2 regions of the Chromobacterium subtsugae genome follow, and region 1 is predicted to be linked to the other one. Evidence: predicted binding sites of a transcription regulator. Region 1 holds the regulator's gene; the other holds the start of a gene.
The links. The regulator FNR, encoded in region 1, switches genes on or off when oxygen is low (the NO sensors DNR and NnrR bind a similar motif). The targets are predictions, from matches to a motif close to TTGATNNNNATCAA.
Positions count from the first base shown of each region.

Region 1 (15,189 bases):
GAACCAGTATCTGTGGCCGCTCTTGGTCACCCACGATCCGGCGATGTCCACTTCGGTGATCGCGATCAAGGGCATGCTGGGCGAGGGCGCGGTGCAGTGGCACCTGGTGATGGCGTCCGCGCTCTTGACCCTGCTGCCGCCGCTGCTGGTGGTGATCGGCATGCAGCGCTGGTTCGTCAAGGGCCTGGTGGACAACGAGAAATGAGAAAGAGCGCCAAATGGCAAAACTAAGTCTGAAGAACATCGCCAAGCGCTATCCCGGCGCTGAGCGCCGGGTGCTGGAAGAGATTTCGGTGGAGATCGCCGACGGCGAGTTCGTGGTCATCGTCGGCCCGTCCGGCTGCGGCAAGTCCACGCTGCTGCGGATGGTGGCCGGGCTGGAGAGCACCGAGGACGGCGAGATCCGCATCGGCGAGCGGCTGGTGAATCAGCTGGAGCCCAAGGACCGCGACATTGCGATGGTGTTCCAGAACTACGCGCTGTATCCGCACATGACGGTGGCGGAGAACATGGGCTACGCGCTCAAGCTCAAGGGCCTGAAAAAGGCCGAGGTGATGGAGCGGGTGCTGAAGGTGGCGGCGGTGCTGGAGCTGGAGCAGCTGTTGCAGCGCAAGCCGCGCGAGCTGTCCGGCGGCCAGCGCCAGCGCGTGGCGATGGGCCGCGCCATCGTGCGCGAGCCGGCGGTGTTCCTGTTCGACGAGCCGCTGTCCAACCTCGACGCCAAGCTGCGCGGCCAGATGCGGCTGGAAATCCAGCGCCTGCATCGCCGGCTGGCCACCACCAGCCTGTACGTCACCCACGACCAGGTGGAGGCGATGACGCTGGCCGACCGCGTGATCGTATTGAACAAGGGCCATATCGAGCAGATCGGCGCGCCGGACGAAATCTACGACCGGCCGGCCAGCGCCTTCGTCGCCGGCTTCATGGGCTCGCCGGGAATGAATCTGTTCGACGCGCAGGCGGACGAGCGCGGCGAGCGGCTGCTGCTGGGCGACGGCGTGTCGCTGGCGCTGCCGGCGGCCAATCCGGCGCTGGCCGGCCGCAAGCTGAAGGTCGGCATCCGGCCCGAGCATTTGCGCGCGGCGGACGAGGGCGGCGAGGCGCTCAGCCTGCGGGTGGACAGCATCGAGATGCTGGGCGCCGACAATTACGTTTACGGCCTGATGGCCGGCCACAACGTGGTGGCGCGGCTGGCGCACGGCCAGCGTCCGGAGGCCGGCAGCCGGCTGGAATTATCGGTGCGCGCCGAGGCGCTGCACCTGTTCGACGCAGAGAATCAACGGAGAATCGCGCATGCCGCAGCAGAACAAGCAAGCCTGGCCGTATCCTGAACTCGTCGCCCACCGCGGCGGCGGCACGCTGGCGCCGGAAAACACCGTCGCCGGCTTCCGCGAAGGCATTCGCTACGGCTACCGCGCCGCCGAGTGCGATGTGAAGCTGTCGGCCGACAAAGTCTGCTTCCTGCTGCACGACGACACGGTGGACCGCACCAGCAACGGCCAGGGCGCAGCCCAGGGCAAGACCATGGCCGAGCTGTCGCAGCTGGACGCCGGCGGCTGGAAGGGCGGCGCTTTCGCCGGCGAGGCGTTGCCTACGCTGGCCAATGTGGCGGCCTATTGCCTGGCGCAGGATATGTTGCTGAATATCGAGATCAAGCCCTGCCCGGGCCGTTTCGAGGAAACCGGCCGGCTGGTGGCGCAAGAAGCCGCGCGGCTGTGGGCAGGCGCGGCGGTGCCGCCTTTGCTGTCCTCGTTCGAGATCGAGGCGCTGCGCGCGGCCCAGGCCGCCGAGCCGGCGCTGCCGCGCGCCTTCCTGTGCGAGGAGATCCCGGCCGACTGGCGCGCCATTCTGGCGGAGCTGGATTGCGTGGCGCTGCATTGCGACCATAAAACCCTGACCGAGCCGCTGGCGCGCGGCATCAAGGCCGCCGGCTACCAATTGCTGTGCTACACGGTCAACGACCCGGCCGATGCCCGCCGGCTGCTGGCCTGGGGCGTGGACAGCCTGTGCACCGACAGGCTGGATCTGCTGCCGGCGCGCGGCTAGATCAGCGCTGCGACCAGCGCTGGAATATCGGCTGCAGCGCGCCGTTCTGCTGCAGCCGCTTCAGCGCCGCCTCGAACTGCCGCGCGCGCGGATCTCCCTTGGCGAAGGCCACGTAGCGCGGCATTTCCACCAGCGGCTTGGACAGTACCCGCACCTGGCTTTCCCCCTGTAGTTGCTGGATGAAATACAGCAGCTGCAGCTTGTCGCCGACGATGACATCCACCCTGCCGGCCAGCAGCATCGCCACCAGCTGGCGCGGCGAGGTGGCGTGCAGATCGCGCTCCAGATCCGCCTTGTCGAAATCGGTGTCGTAGGCGTAGCCGTGCACCTGGCCTATCAGGTAGGGCTTGAGGTCGTCCAGCACGCGCCAGTATTGCAGCGGGCCCTGGCTCAGGGTGATGAACACGGTTTGGCCCTTGCGCAGCGGCCCCACCAGATCGTATTGCGCGCGCCGCTCGGCGGTGCCGGTGAAGACGAAGCCGGCATCCGCTTCCTTCTGCGCCAACTGCAGTTTCACTCTTTCCCACGGCAGCAGGCTGATGCGAAACGGCGCGCCGATTTCTAGCATCACCGCCCGCACCAGTTCCACATCCAGCCCTTGCGGCGTGCGCTCGTCCTGCCCCAGATAACTGTAGGGTTCGAAGCTGGCGTCGGCGACCAGCCGCCAGGGAGCGGGGGCGGCCGCCATGCAGAACAGGCTCCAGAGCAGGAACAGGACGCTGCCGTATTTCATCATTTCGCCTTCGGACTGGGAATGGCCGCCGCGCGCGCCGCCATTCGCTTCAGCTTAGCATCGCGATGCCGGACGCGGCGGACGGGAATATTTGTTGCGCCGGAGGTTCGCCTTGCCATCCGCATGCGCGCGCGGGTCTATCCGTTGCTAAGCCGGGCTGGGCCGGACTTCTTTTTTCTTATATAGCGCTGAGCGGCTGGCAATGATTTCGCCGTTTATCCGGCATGGTCAACGTTGAATTGCCATCAATCGCTTTCTTTTGCTAGATTCGACCCGATCGCGCTTGCGCGCGGGCGATATTCGGCAGGGGCTCACACCGAATGCCATGCCGGCTCTCACGGCATCGTTCCCATCCCGGCGTCAGACCGGGACTGTTCCAAACTTTCCCTCCTTCGCTTCCGCGGCCTGCGCCGCCGGAACGGGGAGGGCTTCGCTCAGATGTCCTAAGGAGAATCATGCAGTTGTTTCATTCTTTGATCGGCGCGATCAACGACGTGCTGTGGGGCAAGATCCTGATCGCCCTGCTGCTGGCGGTCGGCCTGTATTTCAGCCTGCGTTCCGGCCTGCTGCAGCTGCGGCTGTTTTCCCGCGGCTGGCGCGAGATGGTGGGCGGCCGCGGCGGCCATGTCAGCAAGGACGACATCTCGCCGTTCCAGGCCTTCGCCACCGGGCTGGCCAGCCGGGTCGGCACCGGCAATATCGCCGGGGTGGCCATCGCCATCGCCGCTGGCGGCCCCGGCGCGGTGTTCTGGATGTGGCTGACCGCCTTGCTCGGCATGTCCAGCGCCTTTGTCGAATCGACGCTGGCGCAGCTGTTCAAGACCAGCCACCACGACGACACCTTCCGCGGCGGCCCGGCCTACTACATCCAGAAAGGCCTGGGCCAGCGCTGGCTGGGGGTGTTGTTCGCGCTGTGCCTGATCCTGGCTTTCGGCCTGGTGTTCAACGCGGTGCAGGCCAACTCCATCGTCGCCGCCACCCAGGGCGCCTGGGGCTGGCAGCCGTGGGCGGTGGGGCTGGCGCTGGTGGCGCTGACCGCGCCGGTGATCTTCGGCGGCGTGCGCGCGGTGGCGCGGGTGGCGGAATGGCTGGTGCCGGTGATGGCGCTGATCTATCTGGTGATGGCCTTCTACGTGCTGGCCATTCACGCGGCGGAACTGCCGGGCCTGGTGCTGCTGATCGTCAAGAGCGCGCTGGGGCTGGAGCAGGCCGCCGGCGGCGTGGCCGGCTACGCGGTGAGCCAGGCGATGATGCTGGGCATCAAGCGCGGCCTGTTTTCCAACGAGGCCGGCATGGGCTCGGCGCCGAATGCCGCGGCGACGGCCACTTCCAAACATCCGGCCAGCCAGGGCGCGATCCAGATGTTCGGCGTGTTCATCGACACCATGGTGATTTGCACCGCCACCGCCGCCATCATCCTGTTGTCCGGCGCGCACGACCAGGGCCTGAGCGGGGTGGCGCTGACGCAGAAGGCCATCGAGTCGCAGTTCGGCCCGATAGGCGTGTCCTTCCTGGCGGTGGCGATGTTCCTGTTCGCCTTCTCGTCCATTCTCGGCAATTACGCTTACGCCGAGGGCAACGTCGAGTTCATCCGCAACAGCAAGAAAGCATTGCTGGCCTTCCGCCTGGTGGTGCTGGCGATGGTGCTGTTCGGCTCGCTGGCCAGCTTGCCGCTGGTGTGGGACATGGCCGACCTGGCGATGGGGCTGATGGCGCTGATCAATCTGGCGGCCATCGCGCTGCTGTCGCGCTATTTCTTCATCGTGCTGGGCGATTACCAGCGCCAGCTGAAGGCCGGCGTCGCCGCGCCGGAATTCAAGGCGGACCAGTATCCGGAGCTGGCCGCCAAGGTGGAGAAGGGCATCTGGTAAGCGCGGCGGTTTGTTTGCGATGACCCAGCCCGCCGCATCCGGCGGGCTTTTTGCTGGCCGGCTCAGACGGTGAAGCGCTCGGCCAGCCCCATCAGCCGCTGCGAGATCGCCTGCAGTTCGCCGGCGGTTTGCGCGCTGTCGCGCATCGCCAGGCTGTTTTGCTCGGACATCCGCGCCACCTGCTCCACGCTCAGCGCCAGCGTCTGGCTGGCGCTGCTTTGTTCGCGCAGCGAGGACGTGATCTGGTGGATGCTGTCCAGTACGTCGCCGACGCAGTGGCGGATGTTGTCCATGCTGGAGCCCGCCTCGCGGGCGCGCTCCTGGCCGGTCATGATGGCTTTCATGCCCAGCTGCATGCTGTCGTTGCCCTTTTGCGCGGTGTTCTGGATCTGGCCGACGATAGTGCTGATCTCGGTGGTGGACAGCGCGGTGCGCTCGGCCAGCTTTCTCACTTCGTCGGCCACCACAGCGAAGCCGCGGCCCATTTCGCCGGCGCGCGCCGCCTCGATCGCCGCGTTCAGGGCCAAGAGATTGGTCTGATCGGCGACGTCGCGGATCACGTCGACGATCCCGGCGATGGATTGGGATTGGCGGCCCAGGTCGGAGATGGTGTCGGACACCGACGACACGTCGCGGACGATGCCGTCCATGCTGCTGGCGGTGGCGGCGATCACCCGGTTGCCGTCGGATGAGCGGCTGGCGGCGTCGCTGGACAGGCGGTCGGCCTGTTCCGACTGCTCGGCGCATACCGACAGGCTGGTGCTCAGCTGCTCTATCGCCGCGGCCATGCTGGCGGCGGCCTCGTTCTGCTGGGCGCTGCCGGCGGTGATGCTTTGCGCGCTCAGCGCCATCGCGTCGGCCGCGCGGTGGGTTTCGCGCGCGGTGTCCAGCAGCTGGGCCACGGTTTCCCGCAGCTGGTTGCGCATCTGGCGGATCGCCGCCAGCAGGCTGATTTCATCGCGGTCGCGCAATTGGATGCGGGTGTCCAGCCGGCCCGCCGCCAGCTGCTCCACCACCTGTTGCACGTAAAGCGGCTCGCCGCCCAGCTGCAGCGTGATCGACAGATAGAGCTGCTGGAACAGGAAAATGGCCAGCAGCATCGACGCCACGCCGATGGCGATATAGGTGTTGCGCTGATTGGCGGTGCGGTCTATCCGCGCTTGCAGCAGCTGGTCCAGCTGCCGCAAGCCGGCGGCGATGTAGGCGGAGACGGCCTGGGCGGCGTCGGCGCTGTGGCCGGCCACTTTGAGGCCGGCGGCGCCGGTCTTGCCGCCGACCGCGTCGTCTATCGCCGGCAGCTGGTTTTTCAGCACCGCCGCCAGCTTGTCCGCCTGGGTTGCCATGTCCGGCTTCAGGCTGGGGTTGTAGGCGACTGCCTTGGCGATGTCGCCGGCCAGGCCGTCGTTGACCTCGGCGATCAGCGGCCGCAGCTCCACCAGCCGGTCGCGCTGGGCGGGGGCGAGCGGATGGTTGGCCGCTGCCAGCGCGGCGACGGCGTTGGCCTCGCCCAGATGGCTGACCAGCGTGGTCAGCTTGGCGGTGGCGGCGTCCATCAGGTAATAGGTGTCGATGTCGGGGTCCAGCGTCAGGTTGGAGTTGTCGCTGATGGCGCCGATCAGATTGTTCAGCTTGTCGCTGAGATTGCCGTAGGCGGCTATCCATTGTTCGGCCGAGCCGGCCGGCGCGGTTTTCAGCTTGTCCCAGGCTGCGGCGGCGTCTTTCCAGGCGGCGTCGCTGGCCAGTTCCGCCCCCAGCCGGCTGTTGCTGTCCTGCAACGCCTGCCATCTGGCCTGCAGCTGCTGGGCGGCGGCGGGCAGCTCGTTGCCAGCCTGGGCGTCGCCCAGGGCCGCGCGCACTGCCAGCTCCTGGGCCTGCTGGGCTTGCGCCAGCATCGCGGCCAGCGGTTGCATGTAGACCACGCCCACTCTTTCCTTGGCGGTGGAGTCGATATTGTCCTGATTGCTGCGGTACAAGCCGTATACCAGATAGAGCAGGGCGATGGCGAAGACCAGGCCGATCACGGCGAAGCGCTGGGGATAGCTCAGGCGCTGCATCAGCCTGACGATGGGGGTGGACATGGCGGGGCTCCTTCGATATCGACCATGATTACAACGCTCCCGCACCGGACATGCGAACGGCGTGCTTCGCTCTTCACTGTATAAGTGAATCCGCTTAGCGCAAGGCGGGATTCATGGAGGATGCGGCCAGGGCCGCCGGCGCGGTGGCCGGCGGGGGCGCTCAGATGGTCTTCGAGTAGCGGGCGTGGGTGCGGCGTTCGCGCAGGTGGCGGTCGAAAATCATGGCGATATTGCGGATCAGGAAGCGGCCCTTGGGCTCCACCATCAGGAAGTCGCCATCGAAAGACAGCAGCCCCTGCTGCTGGAATTCGCGTATCTGTGGCATTTCCGCCGCAAAATATTGGGCGAAATTGATGGCGTAGATGTCTTCTATCGCCTCGATCGACAGCGAGAAGCGGCACATCAGCCCCTGGATGATGGTGCGGCGCAGCACGTCGTCCTTGTCCAGCGTCAGCCCGCGCACCACCGGCAGGCGCCCCTCGTCCAGCGCGGCGTAATAGCCTTCCAGCATCTTGTCGTTCTGGCTGTAGCTGGAGCCCACCTTGCCGATGGACGACACGCCGAAAGCCAGCATGTCGCAGTCGGCGTGGGTGGAGTAGCCCTGGAAATTGCGTTGCAGCCGGCCCTGGCGCAGCGCCACCGCCAGCTCGTCGTCCGGCTTGGCGAAGTGGTCCATGCCGATGAACACGTAGCCGGCGTCGCTCAGCATCTTGACCGCGTCCTGCAGGATGTCCAGCTTGGCGGCTGCGCTGGGCAGGTCGGCTTCGTTGATGCGGCGCTGCGGCATGAACACCGTCGGCAGGTGGGCGTAGTTGTACAGCGCCAGCCGGTCGGGATCGAGGGCGATGGCCTTTTCCAGCGTGCGCAGCATCGAGTCGCGGCTTTGCAGCGGCAGGCCGTAGATCAGGTCCAGGCTGACCGACTTCATGCCGGCCTCGCGCCCGGCTGCTATCACCTGGCGGGTTTCCTGTTCGCTCTGCACGCGGTTGACGGCGCGCTGCACCGCGGGGTCGAAATCCTGCACGCCGACGCTGATCCGGTTGAAGCCATATTCTGCCAGGCGGAACATGGTTTCGCGTTTTACCTTGCGCGGATCGATCTCAATGGAATATTCTCCGTCGCTCAGGAACTCGAAATGCGTGCCGAGCATGGTCATCAGCCGCGCCAGCTGGCCGTCGTCGAGGAAGGTGGGGGTGCCGCCGCCGAAGTGCAGCTGTATCACCTTTTCCCGGCAGCCCAGCTGTTCGGCCACCAGCAGGATTTCCTTTTCCAGGTAGTCCAGGTATTGGTCGGCCTTGCTCTTGTTTTTGGTGATGATCTTGTTGCAGGCGCAGTAATAACAAACTGTGTTGCAAAATGGTATATGAGCGTACAATGATAAAGGTTTGCGGTTGGCGCCGATGCGGCGCTGCTGCAGACCATGCTGGTAGTCATGTGCTGAGAAACCCGGCGTAAAGCGATCCGCAGTCGGGTATGACGTGTATCTTGGTCCCGACCCATCCAGGCGTTCGATCAGCTCTCGGTCGAACTCGAAATGGGCGGGGGAAAACGGATGGGTGGTTTTCATGTCGTATTCGGATGGTAAAACTTCTGGTGGACTGGTAAATTTGCGCAAAACCTGCGAATTCCGCATTGACAAGGGTCAAGCTTCACCAGCTTGCAGCAAACACAGCATGTCTGAACAAAACCATACAGCGTTACACACACTGAAAATTTCCTGCTCCAGCTGCAGCCTGCGCGAGCTGTGCCTGCCGGTCGGCCTCAACCGCGAAGAGATGAGCCAGCTGGATACGGTGATCCGCCAGAGCCGCCGCCTGAAGCGCGGCGAGTACCTGTTCCGCAGCGGCGAGGGCTTCAAGTCGCTGTACGCGGTGCGCACCGGCTTCTTCAAGACCTGCGTCGCCAGCCAGGACGGCCGCGAGCAGGTGACCGGCTTCTTGATGTCCGGCGAGCTGATGGGCCTGGACGGCATCTCCACCAACAACCACAGCTGCGACGCCATCGCGCTGGAGGACAGCGAGGTGTGCGAGCTGCCGTTCAACCGGATGGAGTCGCTGAGCCGCGACATTCCCAGCCTGCAGCACCACTTTTATCGGCTGATGAGCCGCGAGATCGTGCGCGACCAGAACGTGATGCTGCTGCTCGGCAATATGAAGGCGGAGGAGCGCATCGCCGCCTTCCTGCTGAACCTGTCGCAACGGCTGTCCACCCGCGGCTTCGCCGCCAACGACTTCATCCTGCGGATGAGCCGCGAGGAAATCGGCAGCTTCCTCGGCCTGAAGCTGGAGACGGTCAGCCGCACGCTGTCCAAGTTCCAGCAGCAGGGCTGGATCACTGTCGATCACAAGCACATCCAGCTGGTGAAGGTGGAGGAGTTGAAAAACCTGATCGCCGGCTGCGTGCACGCCAACGGCCACTGAGCCCGCCGCTGGGCAAAAAAGGCAGGTCTTCGGACCTGCCTTTTTTCATGGCTGCGGCAGTTTGCTTTGCAGCTCCGCCAACCGGGCCGGATCGGGCCAGCCGTCCGGGGTGACGAAGCCGCGCGCCGTCTCCCGCCACAGGCCGCCGCCGGCCGGCTGCAGCTCCGCCACCAGCTGCGGCGCGGCGCAGGCCAGCAGTTGTTCGCGCAGCGCGGCCTGGCTGTGGACGCGGGATGCGTCGAGCAGGGCCGGCGCCAGCCAGGACAGGCGCGGCAGCCAGGCCCAGCGCGAGCCGGGCAGCGTTTGCGGCCAAGCCGGCAGCAGCGGCGCGTGCCAGCCGCGCAATGCGCCGGAGGGTGGCGGCCAGGCCTGGCCGGCGGGGTAGAACAGCCAGCCGCTCAGGCGCGCGCCGGTCTGGCAGGCGGCGAAGCCATCGGGCAGTTGCGCGGCGGCGGCGGGATGGCGGCTCAGTTGCAATTGTGTTGCGAGTTTGGTCGCTTTCAGCCGCCAGGCATCGCGCAGGCTGGGGCCGACCAGCGTGTCCGGCCCGTTGCCCAGTTGCAGGTAGAATTTGCTGGCGGTTTCCAGGTGCCAGGGTTCGCCGTCCAGCCACAGCAGGAAGTCGAATTCGCCCAGGGTGCGGCGCGTTTCGTTGATGACGGTGAGATTTTCCGCCGCCAGGCGAATGTGCGGCGCGGCGCGAAACCAGAAAGAAAGCAAGCGTTCGGCATATTTTCCCAGCCGGCTGTGCTGGGCTGCCGCCAGCCAGTCCAGCAGCGGCGCCGGCTCGCGCTCCAGCCGGCCCAGCAGCGCCGCGCCGTCGGCGCCCAGCAGCCGCTCGGGCGGCAGGTCGGCGCCGGATTGCCAGGGGGAGGGGGAGGTCAGCAGGAAGGCGAGATCGCGCACCGCCGGGTGCGCGTAGGGCAGAGAGAACGGCTGTTCAGTCTTCATCCCGCTTCAGGCTGCCGTCGGCGGCGCGCTGCACCTGCTTGAAGAAGCCGCGCAGGATGTCGATTTCGTCGCGCAGCACGCCGGAGCGGTTGAACAGCGCGCGCATGCGGCGCATCAGCCGCTCGCTGTTGCGGCGGCGGAAGTAGCCGATGTCGTCCATCGCCTGCTCCAGGTGGCCGCACATGCCTTCCACCTCGCCCTGGGTGGCGGCTTCGCCGTCGGCGCGCAGGTATTCCACGTTCACGCCGGTGTGGCTGAACAGCTCGTAGGTCATCACCTGCACCGCCATCGCCAGGTTCAGCGAGAAGTAGTCGGGGTTGCCGGGGATGGTGACCAGGCGGTTGCACTGCTCCACTTCCTCGATCGACAGGCCGAAGGTTTCGTTGCCGAAAACCAGCGCCACCTGCTCGCCGTCGCGCGCGCGCGCCACCAGCTCGGGCGTGGTTTCGCGCGGGGTGGACAGCGGGGTGGTCAGCTCGCGGCGGCGGCTGGTCAGCGCGCAGGCGACGGTGACGTCGGCCAGCGCCTCTTGCAGCGAGCCGACCACGGTGGCGCTCTCCAGCACGTCCACCGCGCCGGAGGCCAGCGCGTTGGCTTCGTCGCTGGGAAACACCTTGGGTTCCACCAGGTAGAGGCGGGTCAGCCCCATGGTTTTCATCGCGCGAGCGGCCGAGCCGATGTTGCCCGGATGGTTGGGCCTGGCCAGCACGATGCGGATGTTTTTCAGAAAATCAGGTACTTGGGGTTTATTCATTGGCGGTTTCACATTAAAATAGCGGGCATATATCAAAAGCCCGCGCCCAGGCGTCGGGTTTTTTTGTTCCTTAACCCAGATTGTTACCGGCAGGCGTCGCGTCATCGAACGCCGCGCCTGCCCATTGTTCAAGTGTAGAGGCCGTCAATGCATCCGATGCTCAATGTCGCGGTTAAAGCCGCTCGCCGCGCTGGCAGTGTTATCCAGCGCGCGTCGCTTAACCTCGATACCATTCGCGTAGAGAAGAAGAAACACAATGACTTCGTTACCGAGGTGGACCGCGCAGCCGAAGAGGCTATCATCCAAACCATCCTCGAGGCCTACCCGAAACACGCGATTCTAGCAGAAGAGTCGGGCGCCAAAGGCGTCGGCTCCTCCGAATACGAGTGGATCATCGACCCCATCGACGGCACCACCAACTTCCTGCGCGGCCACCAGCAGTTCGCGATTTCCATCGCGCTGGCGCACAAGGGCCAGATCCAGCAGGCGGTGGTGTACGACCCCAGCCGCAACGACCTGTTCACCGCCTCGCGCGGCGTGGGTTCCTTCCTCAACGACCGCCGCATCCGCGTGTCCAAGCGTTTCATGATGAACGAGTGCGTGATCGCCACCGGCTTCCCGGTGTCGGACCAGAGTTATCTGGACCAGTATATGGGCATGCTGAAGGACGTGATCGGCAAGGCCGCCGGCGTGCGCCGCGAAGGCGCGGCCTCGCTCGACCTGTGCAATGTGGCCTGCGGCCGCGTCGAAGGCTTCTTCGAGCTGAACCTGAAGCCGTGGGACATCGCGGCCGGCAGCCTGATCGTGCAGGAAGCCGGCGGCATCGTCACCGACTTCACCGGCGAGCAGGGTTGGCTGGAATCGGGCGACATCGTCGCCGCCAACCCGAAAGTGCTGGCGCAGCTGCTGCACACTCTGGCGCCGCACGTCGGCAAGTAAGCGCCAGCCTTCATCCCCAAAAACGGCAAGCCTCAGGCTTGCCGTTTTTTTTGGCCGCGCGGAACTGTTGCCAGTTGGCGCGCTCTAGGTTTCAATATACCCATGTGGGGTATCTGATGGAGCGTGAGATGCAACGTCGACAAGTGATGCAGTGGGGAGGCGCGCTGGCCCTCTCGTCCTGGCTGGGCCGCCCGGCCCTGGCCGCTTCCAGCCATGCCGGACACGGCGGCCAGGATATCGCGGCCGCGTCGCCGGTAGCGGCCGGCCTGGAGTTGGCGCGCGGCCAGCCGTTGCCAGCGTTGCCGCGCTTGCCGCTGGAGAGCAAGGAGGGCGCGCTCAGCGGCTGTCTGACTGCCGCCGCGCTGAATTTGCCCTTGCTGCCCGGCAAGGCGGCCACCGCTTTCTGGGCCTACAACGACAGCGTGCCGGGGCCCGCCATCGAGCTGTACGAAGGCGATGCGCTGCATCTGCGCTTCGACAACCGCCTGCCGCAAGCTACCACCGTGCATTGGCACGGTCTGCCGATTCCGGCCGACCAGGACGGCAATCCGCACGATCCAGTGGCGCCCGGCCAAACGCGCGACTACCGCTTCGCGCTGCCGCCAGGCTGCGCTGGGACTTATTGGTACCACCCGCATCCGCACGGCCATACCGCCGAGCAGGTATACCGCGGTCTGGCCGGGGTGTTAGTGGTGAAGCGCCGAGACGATCCGCTGGCGCATCTGCCCGAACGGTGGCTGGTGCTGTCCGACCTGAAGCTGGACGAGCAGGGGCAAATCGCCGCCAATAGCGAGGCGGACCAAATGGACGGCCGCGAGGGCCAGTTCGTGCTGGTCAACGGCGCCTGGCAACCGAAGCTGACGCTGGGCGTCGGCGAGCGCCAGCGCTGGCGCGTCTGGAACGCCACCAGCGCCCGGGTGCTGAAGCTGGCGCTGCCTGCGCACGAGGTCTGGCTGGTGGGAACCGACGGCGGGCTGATCGAAAAGCCGCTCCGCATCGATTCGTTATTGCTGCCGCCCGGGGCGCGGGCCGAGCTGGCCGTCACCGGCCGTTTCGCCGCCGGCAAGCCGGCCGGCTTGTTGGCCTTGCCGTACGCGCGCGGCAAGATGATGGGGCCGGAGCAGGACAAGGTTTTGCCGCTGCTGGATGTTGAGGCCGGACCGGCGGTCGCGAAGGCGGCGCTGCCGTCCAGGCTGCGGACGATCGCGCCGCTGCCGAAGCCGGCGGTGAGGCGCCGCGTGGCGTTCAGCGAGGACATGGCCAATCCGGCGGCGATGTTCCTGATCAACGGCAAGACCTTCGACATGGATCGGATGGACTTCACCGGCAAGGTCGGCGCGGTGGAGGAGTGGGAAATCGACAATCAGGCCGATATGGACCACCCCTTCCACCTGCACGGCACCCAGTTCCAGGTGACCGAGCGGCATGACGGCAAGGGCTGGCGGCGCGAACCCTACCTTGCCTGGCGCGACGTGGTCAATGTGCCGCCGGAGCAGAAGGTGAGGCTACGCTTCCGCCAGGACCTGCCTGGGCCGCGCATGTTCCACTGCCACATTCTGGAGCACGAGAACGCCGGCATGATGGGCATGCTGGATGTCAGCGCCTAGGCCGGGCGCGCCGGCGCCGGATGCGCGATAATGCCGACATCGACAATTCAGGATGAGTCATGACCGATACCCGTCACCCGCATGAGGAATGCTGCCACGACGCCCCCGCCGCCGAGCGGGTGGTGGTGCAGCCGGGCAAGGCCGCGCTGCTGAAGCGGCTGGCGCGGATAGAGGGCCAGGTGCGCGGCATCGGCGGCATGATAGAAGCCGACCGCTACTGCGTCGACGTGCTGACGCAGGTGGCGGCGGTGAAGTCGGCGATGGACGCGGTGGCGCTGCAGTTGCTGGAAAACCACATGAAAGGCTGCGTGGCGCGCGCCTTGCAGCAGGGCGACGCCACCGGCATGGTGACCGAGCTGATCGACGTGGTGAAGAAGGTGCGCTAGGGCGCGTAGCGATGGCGGCTTGGGCGCGTGTCGAGTATGACCAACTGAATGCCAGGCAGAAGGAAAACTACAATTTCCAGAAGCTGGCGGCGGTGTTGGCGGATTACGGCTTCAACTGCCTGCGCTTGACGGATGACTGGCAGGGAGCCGATTTCATAGCCTGCCATATCGACGGCGAGACTTTTCTCAAGGTGCAGCTGAAAGGTTGTCGACTGTTGTTTGACCGCAAGTACTGCGGCAAGAATCTCCATATCGCTTTTCGTGATGGCGAGCAGTTTTACCTTTATCCCCATGACGAGTTGTTGAGGCAAATGATGGAGTTGGGGATCATTGCCGGGACCAAGTCTTGGGAGTCGGGTGGGAATTACCACTTTCCTCGCATGACAGAAAAACAACTCCGCTTGCTGCATCCCTATCGCCTCTAATGCTGTTCACGCTTACCGGAGACATGCAATGAAAACCACACTCGCCATCGCGGCGCTATTGTTGACCGGCGCGGCCTGCGCCGACCCGATTCCGTTCGAAACCTTCATCAAGCTGCACAACGGCATGCTGGAGGCCGAGCTGGTGTCCATCGTCGGCAAGCCCGACTACGGCAGCGACAGCAACCAGGGCGGGCTGGCCAGCGGCATCGCCACCGTCTCCACTACCCGCCAGCTGTCTTGGCTGGCCAACGGCAACATTCCCTACACCACCATCGTCACCTTGCGCGACGGCGTGGTGGTCAACATCAAGCGCAGCAAGAAGTTGTAAACGCGCCGCGTTTTGCCGGCGCCGCGCCGCGAAGTCGCTGAAAAATCGCGCTTAAAGTTTGCCTGGCCGCGGCAAAGTGCGTAGAATGCTGCGGTTTACTACCTTGCCTTTTGCAACCGCATGGCAAAAGGCTACGAATAGCCAAAAGGAGTTCACATGCGCCATTACGAAATCGTGTTCATCGTGCACCCGGACCAGTCCGAACAGGTCCCGGCCATGATCGAACGCTACAAGGGTATGGTTCTGGCCGCCGAAGGCAAGATCCACCGTCTGGAAGACTGGGGCCGTCGCCAACTGGCTTACCCGATCCAGAAGCTGCACAAAGCTCACTACGTTCTGATGAACGTTGAGTGCCAGTCGGAAACCCTGGCCGAGATCGAGCACGCCTTCAAGTTCAACGACGCTGTTCTGCGTCACCTCAGCATCAAGCTGGACCGCGCCATCACCGACGCGTCCCCGATGATGAAGGACGAAAAGGCTAAAAACCTGCTGGACGCCCAGCAGCCGGCAGCCGAGGCCGAAGCTTCTGCCTAATCGGCAGAGGTAGCGGACTTGCAGAACCGTCTGGTATTGACCGTCACGGTTGAACGCGAGGATGCGCTGAGATACACGCCCGCCGGCTTGCCGGTAGTGGAAATGTGGCTCAAGCAT
Region 1 is NZ_CP142381.1:1,252,789-1,267,977, forward strand. Features, by position in the region: gene ugpE (sn-glycerol-3-phosphate ABC transporter permease UgpE) at 1-205, shown strand, start outside; gene U6115_RS06115 (sn-glycerol-3-phosphate import ATP-binding protein UgpC) at 219-1,331, shown strand; gene ugpQ (glycerophosphodiester phosphodiesterase) at 1,294-2,046, shown strand; gene U6115_RS06125 (substrate-binding periplasmic protein) at 2,048-2,782, opposite strand; gene U6115_RS06130 (alanine/glycine:cation symporter family protein) at 3,235-4,650, shown strand; gene U6115_RS06135 (methyl-accepting chemotaxis protein) at 4,713-6,728, opposite strand; gene hemN (oxygen-independent coproporphyrinogen III oxidase) at 6,889-8,295, opposite strand; gene fnr (fumarate/nitrate reduction transcriptional regulator Fnr) at 8,402-9,148, shown strand; gene U6115_RS06150 (DUF1853 family protein) at 9,194-10,099, opposite strand; gene U6115_RS06155 (RNA methyltransferase) at 10,089-10,853, opposite strand; gene U6115_RS06160 (inositol monophosphatase family protein) at 11,001-11,792, shown strand; gene U6115_RS06165 (multicopper oxidase family protein) at 11,921-13,399, shown strand; gene U6115_RS06170 (metal-sensitive transcriptional regulator) at 13,459-13,785, shown strand; gene U6115_RS06175 (hypothetical protein) at 13,797-14,210, shown strand; gene U6115_RS06180 (hypothetical protein) at 14,239-14,538, shown strand; gene rpsF (30S ribosomal protein S6) at 14,695-15,072, shown strand; gene priB (primosomal replication protein N) at 15,091-15,189, shown strand, end outside.

Region 2 (15,189 bases), 2.0 Mb from region 1:
CGGCATGTGGGCCTGGTACGGCCGCTCGTTCGACGAGGTCAACCGCACGCTGGCCAGCGACGCGCCGCTGTCGGTGGGCGAGCAGGCCACCGTGTTCAAGGAGGCGTTCAGCCTGATGATCTCGCAGCGCAGCCCGTCCTACTTCCTCAACGGCGACATGAAGGTGCTGGAGGCGCTGACGGACTCCTACCTGCGGCTGATGGCGCGCGACAAGGTGATCACGCCGGAGTTGCGCGACGCCGCCTTGCGGGTGTCGCTGCGGCAGCAGCGGGAAAAGGCCAGCTTCGTCAGCAAGTCGCTGGTGGAGCGCAAGGGCGCCAACGCGGTGCGGGTGAAGCTGGCCGGCATGCTGGGCATGCCGCGCATGTACGATCTCGACCACCTGGATCTGACGGTCAACAGCACGCTGGATTCGCAATTGCAGCAGGAGGTGACCGACAAGCTGCTGAAGCTGCGCGACCCGGATTACGCCAAATCGGTGGGGCTGGGCGACAAATTCCTGCTGCAGCAAGGCTCGCCCGGCGGCGTCACCTACAGCTTCACGCTGATTGAGCGCACGCCGGTCGGCAACCAGGTCAGGGTGCAGGCCGACAATTTCGACCAGCCCTTCGACATCAACGAAGGCACCAAGCTGGATCTGGGCTCCACCGCCAAGCTGCGCACCCTGGTCACCTATCTGGAAGTCATCGCCGATCTGCACCGGCAGTACGCGGGCCTGGACAAGGCGGAGCTGGCCGCCATCCGGCCGACCGAGCATGAGTCGGTGCTGCGGCGCTGGGCGATAGACTACCTGAAGCAAAACGACGACCGCAGCCTGTCGGCGATGCTGGCGGCGTCGATGGAGCGCAAGTACAGCGCCAACCCGGGCGAAAGCTTCTTCACCGGCGGCGGCCGCCATACCTTCGAAAACTTCGAGAAGAGCGACAACAGCCGCATCCTGACGCTGCGGGAAGCGACCCAGCACTCGGTCAACCTGGTGTACATCCGGCTGATGCGCGACGTCGCCCACTACTACATGTACCCGGCTGGCTATGACCGCGAGGTGATGGGCGACAAAGACGACCCGCGCCGGCTCGCCTATCTGCAGCGCTTCGCCGACCGCGAGGGGAAAACCTTCATGGCCGGCTTCTACCGCAAATACCACGGTAAGAGCGCCAGCGAGATCGACGCCGCCCTGGTTGAAAAGGCGCGCCGCAGCGCCAAGCGGCTGGCGGTGATCTTCCGCAGCGTGCATCCAACCGAGGGCCAGGCTGCAATGGCGGCCTTCATCGCCCGCTACCAGACGCCGCCGTCCAAGATGGACCCCAAAAACCTGGCCAAGCTGTACGACGAACTGGGGCCGGATCGCTTCAACCTGGCCGACCGCGGTTATCTGGCCGGCGTCCATCCGCTGGAATTGTGGATGGTGGCTTATCTGCATGCCCATCCCAAAGCGGGGTGGTCGGACATGGTGCAGGCCAGCGCAGCGCAGCGCCAGGAAGTCTACCAATGGCTGTTCAACAGCAAGCACAAGGGCGGCCAGGACAACCGCATCCGCCAGATCCAGGAGATCGACGCTTTCCGCCAGATCCACGCGGCCTGGAAGCGCATGGGTTATCCGTTCGATTCCTTGGTGCCGTCCTACGCCACCGCGCTGGGCGCGTCGGCCGACCGGCCGGCGGCGCTGGCCGAGCTGATGGGCATCATTTCCAACGACGGAGTGCGGCTGCCGACTGTTTACATCGACAAACTGCATTTCGCTTCCGCCACGCCGTACGACACCACGCTTGCGCAGGCGCCGGCGCGCGGTGTGCGGGTGCTGCCGCCGGAAATCCCGCAACTGGTGCGCCAGGTGCTGTCCGAGGTGGTGGACAAGGGCACCGCCCACCGCGCCGCCGGCGCGTTCGACCGCAAGGGCGAGCACGTGCTGATAGGCGGCAAGACCGGCACCGGCGACAACCGTTTCAAGACCTTCTCCCGCGGCGGCGGCCTCACCTCCGCGCGGGTGGTCAGCCGTTCCGGCGCCTTCGTGTTCTACATCGGCGACCACTACTTCGGCACCATCATCGCCTATGTGGCCGGCCCCAAGGCGGCCGACTACAAATTCACCAGCGCCTTGCCGGTGCAGGTGCTGAAGGTGCTGGCGCCCACGCTGGCGCCGCGGCTGGATCTGACGCCGCGCGGCACCAGCCAGGGCGCCGACAGCGTGGCGGAAGGCACCCCGGACTTGGGCTTGCCGCCGGGCACTCCGTTATGCCTGGTGCCCAGCCTGGGCGGCATGTGCCAGTTGCTGAAGCAGCCGCAGATGGATGCGCTGCCGCAACGGCGGCGCGAGGCGGACTGGCGGGCGGACGGCCGGGAAGGTTAGGGCGGAAGAGGGTGGCAAAGCCCCGCGCGGCATGGCCGGCGCGGGGCTTGGTGTTCGTGGCGCGGGCGAAGGGCGCTTTCCGCCGCCGCGCTGGCTTATTCCGCTCCGCTGCCATGGCCCAGCTCTTGCCGATACTGGCGCGGCGTCAGACCAGTCAAGGCTTTGAACTGGCGGCTGAAGGCGCTGTGGTCGGTATAGCCGCAGCTCAGGGCCACTTCGGTGATGGCCATGTCCTCATGCAGCAGCCGGTGCGCATGTTCCAGCCTGGCTTTGAGTATCATTTGCCGCGGCGACAGGTGGAACACTTTCTTGCAGTAGCGCTCCAGCTGGGCGATGGACAAGCCGGCGATGGCGGTGAGCTCCGCCATTGAAATCGGCTGGCTGAAATGGCGGCGGATGAATTCGTCCACCGCCGCCAGGCGCGTATAAGCCGGGTGCGTCTTGCTGGCCGACTGCAAATCCAGCGAGATGCCGATCAGCCCGATGATTTCTTCCTGCCGGTTGTACAAGGGCCACTTGTAGGTCAGACACCAGCCTGGCTCCCGGCTTTTGAACAGATGCAGTTCCAGCTGGCTTTCCAGCACCTGGCCGTCCTGCAGCACCTTGATATCCTGCGCCGTGTAGACCTGCCCCAGCTGGATGGGAAACACTTCGGCGCTGGTTTTTCCCAGCAGCGGCGGCAAATCCTTCAAGCCGCAGCGCTGCGCCAGCGTTTGGTTGGCGCAGAGATAACGCGCCTGCCTGTCCTTGATGAAGATGGCCGCGTTGGGGATCAGGTCCAGCACCGGCATCAGCGGGGCGATGCCCGCCAGCAAGTCGTCCATCGTCGCCGGGCGGATTTCGTCTCGCCAGCGGGCGATTTTTTCCACGGTTTCGTTCGTCACTCCCCCCACCTTTCTAGGCGAGCTTAGCCGTTGGCATCCATTGCCACCTCGCCATCCCGAATGCTCTGCCGCCCGGTCAAGCATCAAGCCTATCCCATTCTGCAGGTTCGCTGAAACGCGAACTATGCCGATTTCGTCATTGCTGCTGATGATAGCCATCAAGATTGTCGGCGACAACGCGGCCATGCTAGCAGGGTGGAAGCGAATGCCGGCTAGGCGCAGAGATTCAATGGAATCAAAGGCCTGCGAGACGATGGCGGGGCGGCCGGACTGAATGGAGCTGGAGAATGGACAAGCGAATCAAGCAGATTGAAGTCATAGATTCCCACACTGGGGGCGAACCCACCCGGCTGGTGCTGAGCGGGTTTCCCGCGCTGGCGGGGGCCACCATGGCGGACCAGCGCGATGAATTGCGCGAGCGGCACGACCCATGGCGCCGCGCCTGCCTGCTGGAGCCGCGCGGCAGCGATGTGCTGGTGGGCGCGCTGTACTGCCAGCCGGTTTCGCCCGACGCCGCCTGCGGCGTGATCTTCTTCAATAACGCCGGCTACTTGGGCATGTGCGGCCACGGCACGATCGGCCTGATCGCCTCCTTGCATTACCTGGGGCGAATCGCGCCCGGCACCCACAAGATCGACACTCCGGTGGGGCCGGTCAGCGCCGTTTTACATGAAGATGGCGCGGTGACGCTGCGCAATGTGCCGGCCTACCGCTACCGCCGGCAGGCGGTAGTGGAGGTGCCTGGCCATGGCCGGGTGATCGGCGACATCGCCTGGGGCGGCAACTGGTTTTTCCTGGTGGCCGAGCATGGCCTGAGCGTGCGGCTGGACAATGTCGAGGCGCTAAGCGCTTTTGCCTGTGCCGTGCTGCTGGCCTTGGACGCGCAGGGCCTCACCGGGGCCGACGGCGCGCGCATCGATCATGTGGAACTGTTCGCCGACGATGAACACGCAGATAGCCGCAACTTCGTCATGTGCCCCGGCAAGGCCTACGACCGTTCCCCCTGCGGCACCGGCACCAGCGCCAAGCTGGCCTGCCTGGCCGCCGACGGCAAGCTGGCTGAAGGCGAAGAGTGGGTGCAGGCCGGCATCACCGGCAGCCGCTTCATCGGCCGTTACCAGCGCGAAGGCGATTTCATCCGCCCCTACATCACCGGCCGCGCCCACGTCACGGCGCGCGCGACATTGCTGATAGACGAAGAAGACCCCTTCGCGTGGGGCATCTGAGCCCACGCCTCTCATTACCTCTACCACCTGAATGAATGCCGCAAGGAGCAAGACAATGAGCGATAACATTTTCACCGGTTGCATTCCGGCGCTGATGACCCCGTGCACCGCTGATCGCCAGCCGGATTTCGACGCGCTGGTGGCCAAGGGCAAGGAGCTGGTGTCTCTGGGCATGAGCGCGGTGGTGTACTGCGGCTCGATGGGCGATTGGCCGCTGCTGAGCGAAGCTCAGCGCCAGGAGGGCGTGGCGCGGCTGGTGGCCGCCGGCGTGCCGACCATAGTCGGCACCGGCGCCGTCAACACCCGCGAGGCGGTTTCCCATGCCGCCCACGCCGCCCAGGTGGGGGCGCATGGCTTGATGGTGATCCCGCGCGTGCTGTCGCGCGGCGCGTCGCCGGCCGCGCAAAAGGCGCATTTCTCGGCCATTCTGGCCGCCGCGCCCAAGCTGCCGGCGGTGATCTACAACAGCCCCTATTATGGCTTCGCCACCCGCGCCGACCTGTTCTTCGAGCTGCGCCGCGCCTATCCCAATCTGATCGGCTTCAAGGAATTCGGCGGCGCCGCCGACATGCGCTACGCCGCCGAGCACATCACCTCCCAGGATGACGAAGTCACGCTGATGGTGGGGGTGGACACCCAGGTGGTGCACGGCTTCGTCAATTGCAACGCCACCGGCGCGATCACCGGCATCGGCAACGCGTTGCCGCGCGAGGTGCTGCACCTGGTGGCATTGAGCCGGACGGCGGCCAGAGGCGATGCCGTCGCCCGCCGCCGCGCCGGCGAGCTGGAATCGGCGCTGGCCGTGCTGTCCTCCTTCGACGAGGGCTGCGACCTGGTGCTGTATTACAAGCACCTGATGGTGCTGAACGGCGACAAGGAATACGCGCTGCATTTCAACGAGACCGACGCGCTGAGCCCCGCCCAGCGCCGCTATGCCGAAACCCAGTACGCGCTGTTCCGCGAGTGGTACCGCAACTGGTCGGCCGAGCAGAATGTCGCCTGATATTCAATCCCCGCCGCGCCCTTGGCGGCGCGGCCGTTTACTTGTGGCCATCAACAAATCCTCGCAAAGCACCTGAGCCAACGCAGGATCAGGGGTTTTGTTCGTGGCCTTCACGCAGGAAACATGATGAATCTGACAGGCATGATGCTCATCGGCGGACGGGCCGTCGCCGGCTGCCGCGAGACGATCCGGGCGATAGACCCGTCCACCGATCAAGCTCTGGAGCCGGGCTACCCCGGCGCAGACCGCGAACAGGTGGAGCAGGCCTGCGCATTGGCCTGGGAGGCGTTTGACGCCTACCGCGACACCGCGCCGGAAACGCGGGCGCGTTTTCTCGAAACCATCGCCGACGAGATGGAAGCGCTGGGCGATGCGCTGATAGAACGCGCGATGGCCGAAACCGGCCTGCCGCGCGCCCGGCTGCAGGGCGAGCGCGGCCGCACTTGCGGCCAGCTGCGGCTGTTCGCCCGCACGCTGCGGGCCGGCGAGTGGCTGGACGCGCGGGTGGACCCGGCCATGCCGCAGCGCCAGCCGCTGCCGCGCGCTGATCTGCGTCAGCGCCAGGTGGCTTTGGGGCCGGTGGCGGTGTTCGGCGCCAGCAATTTTCCCTTGGCCTTCTCGGTGGCCGGCGGCGACACCGCTTCCGCGCTGGCGGCCGGCTGCCCGGTCATCGTCAAGGCGCATAGCGCCCATCCCGGCGTCAGCGAACTGGCGGGGCGGGCCATCGCGCGGGCTGCGGAGAAATGCGGGCTGCCGGCCGGGGTGTTCGCGCTGCTGTTCGGCGCAGGCCGCGAAGCGGGGCAGGCGCTGGTGGCCGATCCGCGCGTCAAGGCGGTGGGTTTCACCGGCTCGCGCGGCGGCGGCCTGGCCTTGTGCCGGCTGGCGCAAAGCCGGCCGGAGCCGATTCCGGTGTATGCGGAAATGAGCTCCACCAATCCGGTGTTTCTGCTGCCGGCGGCGCTGCGGGCGCGCGGCGAGGCGCTGGCGCAGGGCTTCGTCGCCTCGCTGACGCTGGGCGCGGGGCAGTTCTGCACCAATCCCGGCTTGATCATCGCCGAGCAAGGCCCGGAGCTGGACGGTTTCATCGCCGCCGCGTCCGCCCTGCTGCGGCAGAGTCCGGCGCAGACCATGCTGACGCCCGGCATCTTCCGCGCTTACCAGGCCGGTGTGGACGCGCTGTCCGGCCATGCCCGGCTGGCGGCCGCCGGCTTGCCGGCCACTGGGCCCAACCAGTGCCAGGCCCAGCTGTGGCTGACTGATGCGCAGGTGTATCTGGCCAATCCTGCATTGCGGGCCGAGGTGTTCGGCGCCGCCGCCTTGATCGTGCAATGCCATGACGCGCGGGAGTTTCGCCAACTTGCCGAGCAGCTGGAAGGCCAGCTCACCGCCACGCTGCAGCTGGACGAGGGCGATCTGGACCTGGCCCACGCGCTGCTGCCCACGCTGGAGCGCAAGGCCGGCCGCATTCTGGCGAACGGCTGGCCCACCGGCGTGGAAGTGTGCGACGCCATGGTGCATGGCGGGCCGTACCCGGCCACCTCGGACGCGCGGGCCACCTCGGTGGGCACGGCCGCCATCCAGCGCTTCCTGCGGCCGGTCTGCTACCAGGACTTGCCGGACGCGCTGCTGCCGCAGGCCTTGAAACAGGCCAACCCGCTGGCGCTGCGCCGCCTGCTGGATGGCGGGCGGGAGGGCTGAGCGATGGCGCCCGCTCTTGCGCCCGGCGCGGCCGTCATCGTGGTGGGCGCTGGCATAGTTGGCATTGCTACGGCTTTGCAGCTGCGCCTGGCCGGTTTCGAGGTGACGCTGCTGGACCGCGGCGAGCCGGCGATGGAAACCAGCTACGGCAACGCCGGCGCCTTCGCCGTCAGCGACGTGATCCCGCTGGCCGAGCCCGGCGTGCTGCGCAAGGTGCCCGGCTGGATGTTGGATCCGCTGGGGCCGCTGGCCCTGCGTTGGCGCTACCTGCCCACGCTGGCCCCCTGGCTGCTGCGCTTTCTGGCCGCCAGCCGGCCGCGCCGCGTGGCCGAACTGACCCAGGCGCTGGCCGCGCTGCTGGGGCGGGTCAATGACGACTACGCCGCGTTGATAGCGCGGGCCGGCCTCGGCCATCTGTGGCGGCGGCACGGCAACCTGACGCTGTATCGCAGCCGGGAGGAGTTCGACGCCGCCGCGCCGGCCTGGGATGCCAAGCGCCGCCATGGCGTGCGATGGCAGGTGCTGGACCGCGAGGCGCTGGAGGAAGAAGAGGGCGTTGTGGGCGAGGAATGGCGCTACGCGGTCAAGGTGCCGGCGTGGTCCCATGTGGACGACCCCTATGTCTTCAGCCGCGGCCTGTTCGACGCCTTCCTCCGCGAGGGCGGCCGCTTTGTGCGGGACGAGGCGCTGGCCACAGCGACGGAAGCCGGCCGCGTGGCCGGCGTGGAAACGGCGGGCAACGGCCGCCTGCGCGCCGACGCGGTGGTGATCGCCTGCGGCGTGTGGAGCGACCGCTTCGTCAAACAACATCAATACCGCGTGCCGCTGGAAAGCGAGCGCGGCTATCACGTCAACCTGCCCAAGGCCGGGGTGGCGCTGCGCCACTTCATCCAGTGCGCCAGCGAGAGCTTCGTCATCCTGCCGATGGCCAACGGCGGCTTGCGCCTGGCCGGCACGGTGGAGCTGGCGCACCGCGACGCCCCGCCGGACTGGCGCCGCGCCCGCATCCTGCTGGACAAGGCCAGGCGCATCGTCGGCGATTTCTCCACCGAAGACATGACGGTGTGGATGGGCAACCGCCCGTCGCTGCCGGACACCCTGCCCATCATCGGCCCGGCGCCGCAGCCGGGGCTGTGGTTCGCCACCGGCCACGGCCATCTGGGCCTGACCCTGGCGGCCACCACCGGCGCGCTGCTGCGCGACATGTTGCAGGGGCGGACTCCGGCGCTGGACATGCAGCCGTATCGGCTATCTCGTTTTTGACCCCGTCCCAGGCTGGCAGAGACCGGCCGCGGCGGGGGAGCGGTAGCAGGGCGGGCCGGGTGGCTTGCCCTGATCCATGCAGCAATAAAGGAGACATCTCATGGCTTGGAACAAACTGTTTGCGGACGTGAATTGGGTGGTGGCGCTGGGCGGCATGATGGCGCCGTTCGCCATGGCGGCGGCCCATGCCGATACCGTGGTCAAGATAGGCTTCGCCTCGCCGCTGTCCGGCCCGCAGGCCCACTATGGCAAGGACAATGAAAACGCCGCCAAAATGGCGGTGGACGATGTCAACGCCAAGGGCCTGGTGGTGGGCGGGCAGAAGATTCAGTTCGAACTGGTGTCCGAGGACGACCAGGCCGACCCGCGCATCGGCACCCAGGCGGCGCAGCGGCTGGTGGATGCCGGGGTGAAGGCCGTCATCGGCCATTTCAACTCCGGCGTGTCCATCCCAGCCTCGCGCATTTACTCAGAAGCCGGTATCCCGCAATTGTCGGTGGCCACCAACCCGGCTTATACCCAGCAAGGCTACAAAACCACCTTCCGCCTGGTGGGCAGCGACAGCCAGATAGGCGGCGCGCTGGGGCAGTTCGCCGTCAAGACGATGAAGGTCAAGACCATCGTCGCCATCGACGACCGCACCGCCTACGGCCAGGGCATCGCCGACGAATTCGTCAAGGCGGTGGCGGCCAACGGCGGCAAGGTGACGCGCCGCGAATTCACCACCGACAAAGCCACCGACTTCACCGCCATCCTCACCTCGCTGAAGGCCGTCAATCCGGACGTGGTGTTTTACGGCGGCGCCGACGCCCAGGCCGCGCCCATGGTCAAGCAGATGAAACGGCTGGGCCTCAAGGCCAAGCTGATGGGCGGAGACATGCTCAACACCCCCACCTTCATCCAGCTGGCCGGCGCGGACGCGGCCGGCCATTACTCGGCGGTGGCCGGCGGCGTGCTCAGCGCCCGCCCGGCGGGCAAGGCGTTTGAGCGTCGCTACAAGGCACGCTTCCATCAGGACGTGGTGCTGCTGGGGCCGCAGTTCTACGACGGCGTGATGCTGGTGGCCGCGGCCATGAAGCAGGCGGGCTCGGTGGAGCCGGCCAAATACCTGCCCAAGCTGGCCGCCATCCGCTACAGCGGCGTCACCGCCGACTTCGCCTTCGCGCCCAATGGCAATCTGTTGAAAGCGCCGGTCACGCTGTCCACGGTGAAAAACAACGCCTGGGCGGTGGAGACGGTGGTCCGCTGAGCGCGGCAGACAAAAAACGAATCTACCCCGGCGACTCCTCCGCCCCTGAGCCGGCTCGCTTCATGCGGAGCCGGCTTCTTTTTCGGTGTTTGCCGGCGGGTCTGTTGACACTCCGGCGCTGAACTGCCACCCTTCCGGCTTCGTTTTATTTGCCATTGCCCGCCATGAAAATCACTGCCAACACCGCCGTTACCCTGCGCATGAAAGTCACCGACAGCCAGGGCCTGGTCTACGACGACGGCAAGCACCCGATCGCCTACCTGCACGGCGACTACGACAACCTGTTCCCCAAGCTGGAAGCCGCGCTGGAGGGCCAGGAACCGGGCTTCCAGATCACGGTGGATCTCGCCGCCGAAGACGCCTTCGGCGAGCGCGACGAAGCGCTGGCCACCACCATGGCCAAGGCGGACTTCCCGCCCGGCATCAAGGTGGGCGGCCAGATCCAGCGCCCCGGCCCGGACGGCCAGCCGCGCTACTACTTCGTCACCAAGATCAAAGGCCCGACCGTCTTGTTGGACGGCAACCACCCGCTGTGCGGCAAAAACCTGCGCTTCGCCCTCAAAGTGGTGGATGTGCGCGAGGCGACGGCCGAAGAAATCGCTCACCAGCATGTGCACGGCGAGCACGGGCATCAGCACTGATCCCGGCCTCTCCCCGCACAAACAAAACCCTCCCGAATCGGGAGGGTTTTGTTTTGGCTGAGCGGTGCTTGGGGTTTGGTGTGGGTGGGGCCGGTTGCGATGGGCGGCGTCAAGCTGTTGGTCATGCTGGGATTGGTAGTTTGTTAGCTAGTCGGCTTTGGTGAATAGAAGTTGTGGCCTTAAATCAGTTACGGAGTATCACCGTATCGCCATCTATTTCTATTTTTCTTCCAAGGCGATAAATTGCTAGGCACTTTTTAATTCGCGTTTCAGAGTCACTTGTTGTTCTAGAGATGTGCAAAAGTCGGCATATGACTCGAGCAAGCTCGCTTAAGCTGGTGGCTCCATGTTGAGTCAACACATAAACCGCTAGATTGCACAGTTCTTCGAGACAAACCTCACTAAGCTGACGCCTGCTGCCATCCGTGTCATCGGCAATTCTAAACTCTTGCCATTGCTCGGGTTGCGAAAACTCTGGCCAGTAGAAGGTCGTTTCCTTGTCCGCAGTTTTAATCACCGTAGCTGCCAAAAGAGAACGTAATAGTTCCTCGATGCGTCTCCCGGTTCTAGCCAAGCCCCAGGCACGTGCTACCTTGCGGAATAACACTGTGTCGGCAATTGGCCCCTCAGTATTAATTATCTGAGAAAGCTGTTCAGCCAGAATCTTTTGAGATGCCGGGTCATAGAATTGGTCGGAATTTCCTCCCGTGATTTCTGTACTACGGTAGGCCGGAAGCTTTTGCATTGCGGCTGGCTCTGGTTGAGTCATCTTTGCGTAAGCCGCCACCTCGACAGCCTCTGACTCAGAAATTTTTGCACTTCCAGTGTTAAGTTCTTTGGGAGCTTCCTTGTCGGATGGCTCAACGATCAGAAGATATTCCAGCCTTGCCAGAATCTTCTGCATTGGTTCGTTGGGATCGCGCCACCAGTCGGTTGACCAAATTCTGTGCAGCTCCCAGCCAAGCCCTTCTAGAATGAGGTGGCGTAGGCGGTCGCGGTCACGCGCTGTGGCTGCCGAATGATAGGTCGCCCCGTCACACTCGATACCCAGCAAATAGCGTCCTGAGGCACGCGGGTCGACAACACCTATATCGATGCGATAGCCGGATACCCCAACTTGGGAATGCACGGCCCAACCCTTCTCGCGCAGTTGATTGATAACCTGCTTTTCAAATGGGCTATCCGGCTCCAATCCGGTCGGACTGATTTGTTCGATGAGCGCGCGCGGCCCACGAATTGCGAAATCAAGGTAATTCTTGAGGTCTCGAACCCCGGCAGCCCGAACACGAGACAGGTCAATCTGCTCTGGCATCAAGGTACTAAAGATAACAACCCCCTGTCTGGCACGAGACACCGCGACGTTCAAACGGCGATGCCCCCCCTCCAGGTTCAGTGGTCCGAAATTCAATGCTACCTTGCCAGCGGCGTCCGGTCCGTAGGTTATCGAGAAATAGATGATGTCCCGTTCGTCGCCTTGGACATTTTCCAGGTTCTTAACGAACAATGGTTCAATGGTGCCTTCGGCGATGGCTTGGTCCAGCTTGGTCGAGGCTCGGCGACGAGCATCGAGCAGATTTTCAATCAGACTTTGCTGAGCTTGGTTGAACGTCACCACACCGAGAGACTGCTTTCTTCCCTCGGGCGAAAGGTAGTGCTGCTCGATGGCGGCCACAATCGCTTCTGCTTCGGCGCGATTGGTTCGAGAACCGCCTCGGTCATACACCCCTTGAACCCATTCAAGGCGGACAGCAGTATCTTCCGTTACCGGGGACGGGAAGGTAACGAGCCGATTGTCGTAGTAAGTCGCATTGCTAAAGGTAATCAGGCTCTCGTGCCGGCTACGGTAGTGCCAATCCAACCCGAGCTTGGGCAGGCCAATGCTCAAGCACTCGTCCAGAATGCTTTCGAGGTCTTGCACCTCGTCCTCGCCAAGGTTGCCGTCATCCTCATCGACGCGATTGAAGAAGTTAGTCGGTGGAAGCTGCTTGGGGTCTCCAACACAAACCAGCTGTTTGCCGCGCGCAATTGCACCTACGGCATCCCAAACTGGGATTTGCGAGGCCTCGTCGAAAATGACCACATCGAACGGCAGATGCCCGGCTTCCAGATACTGTGCAACGGACAAGGGGGACATCAACAGACAAGGCTTCAGCTTCGACAGCAGCGTCGGAAGGTTCTTAATCAACTGCCGTATTGGCGTGTGGTTCCGCTGCTTTGTCAGTTCTCGACGAAGCTTGCCCATTTCCGAGTCGGCGCCAGGTGCCAAAGTGGTACTGGAGGGAATTTGGCCGGACAGCTTTGCAACAACATACTGCTGGGTCAGCTTCTGGAAACGCTCGTCTGATTCCTTGAATTCGGCAATTTTCCGTTCGTGGTCCGCACTGGAAAATGTGCAAAGCACCGGTTCCCGGTCCATGGCTTTCCGGACCCACCAGCTTTGATAGGTGTATTCGAAAAACTCGGCAATATCCGCCAGCGCAACTTCGCCAGCTTCAAGGGAGCGAACAATGCCAGGCAGGCCGGAGCTGATGACCTTTTCCCTGTTGTTTTGCCAGAGGCACCAAGGTTGAATTTGGTGGGCCGCATGTTGCCATCCCTGCAGTTGAGCCAGTAGGCGCTGAATCGCTCCCGAGGCATGTGGCTCCTCGATAAACGTGTTCTGGGCACCACTCAGCTCTGCGGCACGATGCATTTCGCTGACCAGTTGTCGGTGGGCATCACGATAGCGAACCAAGGCCCCGCCCAAAACACCATCAGCCCGAAGCATTGACCGATTCTCGGTCACGTAGGGCAAGAGCTTGCTCAACAACGCGCCATGAAGCGCAACATCGCCTGCAGCCAGTTGGGCCAGTGCGTCGGAATATTCTTTTGCCCACTTTTCATGAAAATCAACAGCATTCCAGTCCGTCTTGTGGGCGTTGAACTCATCCTGGAGAAGCGCAATTGCTTCCGCCCCCATGGCGGCCAACTCCTTGTCTTCGGCATTGAGTTTGCGAAGACTTCCTATGAGGTCGTTAGCTTCGCTCTCGGTCGGTGTCTTGTGGTCAATCCGGTATAGTCCGAAACGCTTTAGGCATGCTCGCTTGGCAAGCCAACTCTTGGGCCACCAGGTGCTGTTGGCCTCTCCCCACTGCATCTCGAGCTCTTGGCCATTCAGGTTTGCCACTTCTTCACGGTAAGTGCCCTCGAAGGTTTTCCAGGCAGCCTCGCGCTGCAGGCCATGATGGCGGAGCATTTTCAGGCGATTTCTAGCGACCTCATCGGTTGCTGCACGGGCAACCCCAACCGGAACAGTCGGCGCTTTCAACAGAACGTCGGCGAGCTGGTCCAGGGCCGCAAGTTCGGACCATGAAGAACCATTTTCAGGCCTTCCCAGCAGATGGAGAAATGGCGCTATCCGTTCTTGGAGCGTGGATGCCACTAACGAAAGGCCATGGGCGGCATCCAGCAATTCTTGTTGCCAAGTTGGCGTCCAGGCTGTCCACTTAATCGCCATGAGCGGATGGGCGCTGAGGTCGTGGAGTTGACCCGCGAGAGCCGCCATTTGCCGACACAGCGTTCGAAGGATGTCGAGGTCTTTCCGGCTGTGCTGGTTGGGGTCCACCCAATCAAGGGTGGCAGGCTTCCAATGCGCGTATTTGATGCAAGTCCCTATTGCATCGTAGATGGCCAGGTCGTTCGGATGGGTTTTGTGAAGCGCGCCAACCAAAGCGTTCAACTCACCGCGCAAGCCAGCAAGTCTTTCAGCCTCAAGCTCCCAATCCTTAACGGTTTTGGCGTTGCCTGCATCCAAGGCCTTGCCCAACTGCGTGAGGACTTCAGATTTCTTGGCCTTGGCTGAGTGCAATTCGAGGCAAAACGGCCCTAGTCCGATTGAGTTCAGCCGGCGATGGACGACCTCAAGCGCCGCCATTTTCTCGGATACGAAGAGCACTGTTTTGCCCGTCGCCAATAGGTGGCAAATCAGGTTGGTGATGGTTTGGCTCTTACCTGTGCCAGGAGGGCCTTCCAGGACCAGGTTACTTCCCGAGTCTGCCACGCAAATTGCGCGCAGCTGCGACGAGTCCGAAAGCATCGGAGTGTACAGCTGTTGTGGCGTAAAACGCTCATCGAGCGTATCTGCGGAGAACTCCGGGTCTGACTCGCTGAAGGCCTTGCCCGGGTTATTGATGAGGTGGGCAACGACCGCATTCTCTTGAAGCTGCTTCTGACGGTCCTGCAGGTCCTTCCACATCAGGTATTTCGTGAAGGAGAAGATGCCTAAATGCACCTGTTCTTTCACTTCCCAGCCCGGCATTTCAGTGATGGCTAGGCGGAACGTTTGGAAGATTTTCTCAACGTCCAGCCCTTTGTCGTCAGTCGGTAGAACCTCGAACGACGGCATCTTGAGCTGAAAGTCGTTTGCAAGCTTTTGGAGAAGCGTGGGATTGACCAGCGCATCATCATCGTGTCGAGTCAGACGGAATCCCGTTCTCACCGATTGGCGAGTAATCGTCACGGGAATGAGCAAAATCGGGGCGAGATGATTGGCTTCAGAGTTCTTGTCTTCCTTCCACTGCAATAGGCCAAAGACCAGGAAGAGCGTATTGACTCCTCCTTCTTCCTTACCGGTTTCTGCCGCACGGAAAATCTCGGTCAGCCGGTCGTCGAGCTTATCTTCCGGAATGTCTACTACAAGCTCGTTTTTGGCGAGCGCATCTTCAGCAAAAGCCAGCAGAGGCGTTTGCCCGGTTCGCCCCTTGAACACGGCTGCAGCACGAGGGTCTGTGCCGTCCATGACTTGCGGTGAAGATTTGACCCGAAACTCGCGTCCCTCCGATAGCTTGTCTTCCAGCGCACCTGGGTCATGGGAAATAACCTTTAGGTTGCTCTTGGTAG
Region 2 is NZ_CP142381.1:3,233,880-3,249,068, reverse strand. Features, by position in the region: gene U6115_RS15570 (transglycosylase domain-containing protein) at 1-2,347, shown strand, start outside; gene U6115_RS15565 (AraC family transcriptional regulator) at 2,443-3,231, opposite strand; gene U6115_RS15560 (4-hydroxyproline epimerase) at 3,531-4,457, shown strand; gene U6115_RS15555 (dihydrodipicolinate synthase family protein) at 4,513-5,460, shown strand; gene U6115_RS15550 (aldehyde dehydrogenase (NADP(+))) at 5,584-7,158, shown strand; gene U6115_RS15545 (NAD(P)/FAD-dependent oxidoreductase) at 7,162-8,421, shown strand; gene U6115_RS15540 (branched-chain amino acid ABC transporter substrate-binding protein) at 8,522-9,670, shown strand; gene U6115_RS15535 (FKBP-type peptidyl-prolyl cis-trans isomerase) at 9,835-10,311, shown strand; gene U6115_RS15530 (DUF3320 domain-containing protein) at 10,496-15,189, opposite strand, start outside.
Region 2: U6115_RS15560 (4-hydroxyproline epimerase) is a predicted target of FNR. The motif match lies at 3,380-3,393, and genes of this name have one in related genera.